2 regions of the Pseudomonas sp. NPDC089734 genome follow, and region 2 is predicted to be linked to the other one. Evidence: riboswitches for the same ligand, from Rfam matches in the RefSeq annotation. Region 2 holds a riboswitch; the other holds the start of a gene.
What was found. A riboswitch is a leader RNA that binds a small molecule or an ion and turns the genes downstream of it on or off. The one in region 2 is predicted to bind cobalamin.
Positions count from the first base shown of each region.

Region 1: linked by a shared signal. The riboswitch ahead of ACIPY9_RS08490 (ABC transporter substrate-binding protein) and the one ahead of ACIPY9_RS10190 (TonB-dependent receptor) in region 2 are both predicted to bind cobalamin.

Region 1 covers NZ_JBIVGV010000005.1:105,554-109,288, reverse strand. Annotated here, with positions in the region: gene ACIPY9_RS08495 (ABC transporter ATP-binding protein/permease) at 1-1,521, shown strand, start outside; cobalamin riboswitch at 1,571-1,786, shown strand; gene ACIPY9_RS08490 (ABC transporter substrate-binding protein) at 1,920-2,933, shown strand; gene ACIPY9_RS08485 (FecCD family ABC transporter permease) at 2,930-3,735, shown strand, end outside.
Region 2 covers NZ_JBIVGV010000006.1:172,425-176,159, forward strand. Annotated here, with positions in the region: cobalamin riboswitch at 935-1,143, shown strand; gene ACIPY9_RS10190 (TonB-dependent receptor) at 1,252-3,402, shown strand; gene ACIPY9_RS10195 (ABC transporter ATP-binding protein) at 3,455-3,735, shown strand, end outside.

The DNA of each region.
Region 1 (3,735 bases), on a different contig from region 2:
GACACCCTGGGCGAGTTCAAGACCGAAGCGCTCTATTCCCTGATGGGCCAGTATTGCCTGTACATCGCCGGTTACGTGGTGATCGTTGTCTACCTGGAATGGCTGCGCAAGGCGCTGGTGCTGCGCTGGCGCAGAGCGATGACGAAAACCACCATCGAGGCCTGGATGCAGGGCCAGGCCTATTACCGTCTGGGGCTGACCGGAGAACCGGACAACCCGGACCAACGGATTGCCGAGGACGTGGATCTGCTGGTGGATCGCAGTGTCGAACTGCTGGCCTCGTTCATCATCAACCTGGCTCAGGTGCTGGCATTCGCGGGGGTGTTGTGGAACCTCTCGGGTGTCCTGAATTTCCAGGTGCTGGGCCATGACGTCACGATCCACGGCTATCTGCTGTGGGCTGCCGTGCTCTACACCGCACTGGGCACCGCCTTCACACACTTTCTCGGTAGCCCCCTGCAACCGTTGAACTTCCAGCAACAGCGTTATGAAGCGGACTTCCGTGCCAGCCTGCTGCGCAAACGCGACCACGCCGAACAGATTGCACTGTATGGCGGCGAAGCGGCCGAAAAACGGCAGCTGGGCGAACGCTTCGAGCACATTGCAAGCAACTGGTGGCAGTTGATGGAGCGCATGCGCAAGTTGCAGTTCTTCACCGTGAGCTACGACCGGGTCAGCCGCATCATCCCGGTCTTCGCCGCCCTGCCCGCCTTTCTTGCCAAGACCATTACCCTCGGTGGTCTGATGCAGATCCGCAGTGCCTTTACCGCGGTTCAAGGCTCGCTCAGCTGGTTCATCGACGTCTATCCACGGCTTGCCGCCTGGAGCGCTACCGTGGAGCGTCTCGGTCAGTTCCAGCAGGCCATCGAGGCCACTCGCGGCCAGGTTCGGGATATCGAGCGCACCGCAGCACTGCGAATAGAGGGTCTGCAAATCCACCGGCCAGATGGCAGTGTGCTGCTCGACAACATCAATGCCAGCGTCCACACGGGCGAATGGCTGCGTATCGAAGGCCGTAGCGGCCTGGGGAAATCCACCCTGTTGCGCACGTTGCAAGGTTTGTGGCCCTACTATCGAGGCGACTGGGCGTTGCCCGGCGGATCGAGCCTGCTGATTCCGCAACAGCCTTATCTTCCCGAAATGCCACTGCGCCAGTTGCTGACTTATCCGGCCACCGAATGCCCGTCCGATGCACGCCTCGTTCAAGTGCTGCACCGGGTCGGGCTGTCGAAGCTGGAACATCGTCTGGACCATCAGACCGAATGGACCCGCGAGCTGTCCGGCGGTGAACAACAGCGTCTGGGCCTGGCCCGTGCCCTGCTGTATGCGCCACAGACGCTGTATCTGGACGAAGCGACCAACCAGCTGGATGACCAGAGCGCCTGCCAGTTGCTCAAGGTCATTCGGGAGGAGCTGCCCGATACCCTGGTGATCGGTATCAGCCATCAAACCAGCGTGGCCGGTCTGTTCCAGCGGACACTGAATCTGCAGCCCGCCACTCACTCCGCAGCCACGGCATGACCGGGGGGCAGGCTTCGCGCAAAGCATTAGCCACTGCCCCCCTTATCGTTTACCATCGCGCCCCGTCGGTTTCCGAGAGGAACTAACAGGGAATTCGAGAGCCCCGTCATACACGGGGCTCAAACGAAACTGCCCCCGCAACTGTAGGCATCGAGTCAGCTCCATCATGGCCACTGGGTATTTCCGGGAAGGCCGGGGCAAGCCAGATTGGCTGAATGACCATGACATGCCAGTCAGGAGACCTGCCGACCTGCATATTCACTGACCGGCGGGGTGTCCGGGAAGGACATCCGCACGCCGGTCCACGGCGACCTTGCCCTGCTTCCCAGCGCAGTGCCGAGGATGTGTTTCCTGTCTGTACATTGCACCTTGCACGTACGAAACGGAGATCGCATTACATGTCACTGCCTCGCCTTGCCGCACTCATTGCCGGTCTGAGCCTGTCCACCCTGACGCTGGCCGCGCCCACTCAATACCCGCTGACGGTCGAGAACTGTGGTCTGAAGCTGACCTTTGCGCAGGCTCCGCAAAGGGCCGTGACCATTGGCCAGTCCGGCACTGAAATGCTTTACGAACTGGGTCTGGGCGACAGGCTGGTGGGCACGTCGTTGTGGTTCAACGATGTACTGCCTCAGTTCAAGGCTCAGAACGACAAGGTCGAACGTCTGGCGGACAACGACCCCAGCTTCGAGGCCGTCATCGGCAAGCGCCCGGAACTGGTCGCCGTCCAGCTGGAATGGATGGTCGGAGCCCAGGGTGTGGTCGGCACCCGCGAACAGTTTCATGACTTGAAGATCCCTACCTACATCATGCCGTCCGACTGTGAAGGCAAGGACAATCTGGTCGGCGCTGACGGCACGCGTCTGGAGCCTTTTCGCATCGACACCATCTACAAGAGCATCGAACAGCTCGCGCAGATATTCGATGTGCAGGATCGCGGCCAGCAACTGGTTGCACAACTGCGCAATCGTCTGGCCCATGCGGTGGCGAACGTGAAGCAGAACAAGGCCCGTGATGTGTCCGCCGTGTTCTGGTTCTCCAGCGCCGATATCGATATCGACCCTTATGTGGCCGGTCGCAAGGGTATTCCGGACTTCATGCTCAATAACCTGGGCATGCGCAACATCGTCGAATCCGATGAGGAATGGCCGACCGTGGGCTGGGAAACCATTGCCAAGGCCAACCCGGACATTCTGGTGATTGCGCGCATGGACCGTCGCCGCTTCCCGGCCGACGACTATCGCAGGAAACTCGAATTCCTCAAGTCCGACCCGGTGACCCGCAACATGGATGCAGTCAAGCATGACCGTATCGTGATCATCGACGCCGATGCCATGCAGGCCAGCATCCGCCTGTTCACGGGTATCGAAGAGCTGGCCGAAGCGGCCAATCGCTACAACGCCGCGCAATGAGACTGACCACGGCGCTCATTCACACACTCTGGGTTTCGGCAGTGCTGTTGCTGGCCATTGTCGCCGGTGCGGCCATCGGTGAAACCAGCATCAGCCTGCCCGTGGTTTTCCAGGTGTTGGCGAACAAACTCTGGGCAGCCGGGTATGTGCTCGATCCGATCGATGAAGGCATTGTCTGGAACTACCGCCTGACGCGCGCCATCGTGGCCGCCGCCTGTGGCGCGGGGCTGGCCATTTCCGGAGTGGTGCTGCAATCGCTGCTGCGCAACCCGTTGGCCGACCCTTATCTGCTGGGCATTTCGGCGGGCGCCTCGACCGGTGCTGTGCTGGTGGCCATCCTCGGGTTGGGTGCCGGGGCCATTTCCATGTCGGCAGGTGCTTTCGTCGGCGCCCTGGCGGCCTTCTCGCTGGTCGCCCTGCTCGCCCGCTCCTCCCACGGCTCGACCACCGCCGGGCACATCATTCTGGCCGGCATCGCCGGATCGCAACTGTTCAATGCACTGACGTCGTTTCTCATCACCAAGTCGGCCAGTTCCGAACAGGCCCGCGGCATCATGTTCTGGCTGCTGGGCAACCTCAGCGGCGTCCGCTGGCATTCGGTGTGGCTGGCCGTGCCGGTGGTGCTGATCGGGCTGCTGGTCTGCCTGTGGCACCGACGCTCGCTGGATGCTTTCACATTCGGCAGCGACTCGGCCGCTTCACTCGGCATTCCGGTAAGGCAGGTACAGGTCATGCTGATTGCCTCGGCGGCACTGGTCACCGCAGTGATGGTGTCCATCGTCGGCTCCATCGGTTTTGTCGG
Region 2 (3,735 bases):
GCCGGAGCAAGGGAACCCCGCCGTCAGGCGGGGCCGAACCGGAGCCCATGGTTTCGTCCCTTTGCCGAAACAAAGGGGCCCGCCGTAAAGGCGGAACCGATACTCGCTACACAGCAAAATCCGGATATGTTCCCTGACGAGGAACGTATTTGTTACTGGGTAGATCGTTCGACTTTATGCCGCCTTGCGCCTTTACGGCGCCCTACTTTGTTTTCGGACAAAGTAGGCAAAGCCATTGCTCCGGGTTCGGCCCCGCCTGATGGCGGGATCCCTTCGCTCCGGCGCTGATCCGGCGGTCGCCACAATGGGCCATCCATGGCCCAGTGCGGCTAATTCTGCATCCCTGCAGAATTCCCACCGGATCACCACCTCCACTCAGCCTTCACCTACGTCGCGTTTGGCGTTGCTCACACCACCGCGGCAAAGAGCCCTTTTCGCTTTTCTTTGCTTTTGCTTTTCAAGCACAAAAAGCCCCGACACCACCGATTGCGACGTGGGTGAAGGCCGAGTGCAGGTGTTGTGGAGTGGGGTGCGAGGCAGGAGCCGAGCAAGCGCCGCCAGGCCATGGATGGCCCATCGGCGCGGCCCCATGGAACAACGCCGAAACGAGGGGACCCCGCCGTCAGGCGGGGCCGAACCGGAGCCAATGGTTTCGCCCCTTTGCCGAAACAAAGGGGCCCGCCGTAAAGGCGGAACCGATACTCGCTACATAGCAAAATCCGGATCTGCTCCGCCTCATGGACGTCTTCGCGGATAAATCCGCTCCTACACATTGGTTTCGGTAGGAGCGGATTTATCCGCGAAAAAGCCCCGTCCAATCCGGACATGTCCACTGCAGAAAAATGCCTTCCCGGATAAATCCGGTCCTACAGGAGTGTGGCTGACGGAACGACAGCACAGCATCAGCCATTGACTGTTTCCCTCGTCGATGGTCAGATGCGCGCCAGTTTCAGGTGTCCCCTGCCGCCGAGCACGGGATTAAACGGGAAGCCGGTGCGTCACACCCCAAGTGATCAGTCCGGCGCTGCCCCCGCAACGGTAAGCGAGCGAAGCATTCGACACACCACTGTGCCACGGCATGGGAAGGTGAATGCCTCATGACCCTCGCAAGCCCGGAGACCGGCCTGCAACCTTGTTTGGCAAACCCGCGGTGGGCGGGCGCAGGCCGGTCTTTGCGGGCTTCATTGTGCCTGCAATTCCCTATGCGTTGTTCCCTCCGGGATTCATTCATTCCTGTCTGGCTGGAATCGCATGTCCCGTTCTTCCCTGCTTCACTCCCTGGCGACTCACTCGCTCCGTATCAGTCTGCTCCCCTGCCTGGCGCTTTCGTCACAGGCACTGGCCGCTGACGAACAGCCTCTGGCCCTGCCCTCTGTGGCAATCACCGACAGCGCCGATGCACCGGTGACCGATCTGGCGACGCCGACACCCGCCGGCTCACGCCTGAAACTCACGGCCCTGAAAACACCGGCCAGCACCAGCAGCCTCGACAGCCAGGTCATTGAAAACCGCAACAACCTCACCGTCCAGGAAGCTGTCACCCGCTCCCCCGGCATCACCAGCATCGCCACGCCCGGCGATGGCAATACCGCCTTGTCCGCACGCGGTTTCACCGGGCATTCGTCGGTCATGACCCTGTTCGACGGTTCGCGGCTGTACACCGGTTTCGGCAGTCAGACGTTCCCGGTCGACCCATTCATGGTCGAGCGCATCGACGTGATCCGTGGCCCGGCCTCGGTGCTGTACGGCGAAGGTGCCACGGGCGCAGTGATCAACGTGGTGCCGAAAAAGCCGTTCGAGGGTGAAATCCGCAATCGCCTGCGCCTGGGCTACGGCTCCAATGACCGCCAGCAACTGGGCCTGGACAGCGGCGGCTCGCTGAGCGATACACTGAGCTATCGCCTCACCCTGAATCAGCAGGAAAGCAATGGCTGGGTCGATAACGGCAACTCCCGCAGCCTCGCGATGAGCGCAGCCTTGCGCTGGCAAGCCACTGATGACCTGAGCTTCACCTTCGCCCACGAGCGTGGCGACAGCGAGCCGATGAGTTACTTCGGCACGCCACTGATCGACGGCAACTACCGCGACAGCCTGCGGGACAAGAACTACAACCTGCGCAATGCCGTACAACGCTATAACGATGAATGGACCCGCCTGAACACGGATTGGGTCATCAGCGACACCGTCAGCGCCAGCAACCAGCTTTATTACATCAAGAGCCGTCGCCACTGGCGCAACGCCGAAGTCTATAGCTGGGACAGCGCCCAGGGACAACTGCTGCGCAGCGACTATCTGGAAATCAAACACGATCAGGAACAGGTCGGCGACCGCCAGAGCTTCACCTTCAATCATTCGCTGTTCGGCCTGGACAGCCGCACGGTGGTCGGGGCCGAATACAACCGGATTCGTTTCGACGTCTCCAACAACTCGCCTTACAACGATGTCGGCGGCGATTTCATCGACCCGTGGAATCCGGCACCCGGCGATTTCCAGAGCCAGTCGCCGTTCCTGCCGCTGAGCGAAAGCACCACGCGCACCTTTGCCATGTTTGCCGAAAACCGCCTGCAACTGTCCGAGCGCTGGTCGCTGGTCACGGGTATCCGCCGTGATCAGAACCACATCGACCGTACCGCCATGCGTACCGACACCCGTAGTGATCGCAGCCTCACGGGCGGTAACTGGCGCGCCGGGCTGGTGTTTGCCGTGACCGACCAATTGTCTCTGTATGGCCAGTATTCAACCAGTGAAGACGGGGTCAGCAACCTGATCAGCATGACTCCGACCCAGCAGCAGATGGACCTGACCGAAGCGAAGCAGACCGAGTTCGGTCTCAAGCAGCAATTCTGGGACGGCCGTGGCGAATGGACCCTGGCGGCGTATCACATCGTCAAGAAAAAGCTCCTGACCCTCGACCCGATAACCCGCGTGACGCAACAAGTTGGCCAACAGTCGTCCGACGGTCTGGAAGCCTCGCTGGAACTGGCCCTTGCCCAGGGCTGGCATGTGTCGGCCAACGCATCGGTGGTCCGCGCCGAATATGACGATTTCGACGAAAGCGTTTCCGGGCAGGTCGTGTCCCGCGCCGGCAATCATCCGACCGATGTTCCGCGCCGCACTGCCAATCTGTGGGTGAGCAAGGCCCTGAGTGAGGACCTGGACGCCGGCATGGGTCTGCGTTATGTGGACGAGCGCTATGCCAACACCGCCAATACGACTACAGTGCCGGGCTACACGGTACTGGACGCCAATCTGGGCTGGCAGGTGCGACCTGACGTGCGTCTGGGCCTGCAACTGAACAACCTGCTGGATCGTCGCTATGCCGCGTCCCAGTACAACAGTGGTCAGCAGTGGTTGATGGGGCAACCCCGCTCGTTCTTCGTCACGGCTGACTACAACTTCTGATCCGAGTGGCGACAGGCACAACGCCTGTCGCCAGTCTGTCTGGAAACCGAGCATGTCTACATTCCATATCGACCGCCTGCACTGGACGCCCCCGCATTGTCAGGGCCAGCCCTGGCAGCTCGACGGTATCGAACTGCGCATCGAGGAAGGCGAGTTCGTCGGTCTGATCGGCCCCAATGGCAGCGGCAAGACCAGCCTGCTGCGTTGCGCCTACCGGTTCAACGAACCGGACAGCGGCTCGCTGCAACTCGACGGACAGGATATCTGGCGGCAGACACCACGCTGGAGCGCACAGCACATTGCGGTGATGTTGCAGGAGTTTCCGCAGGAGTT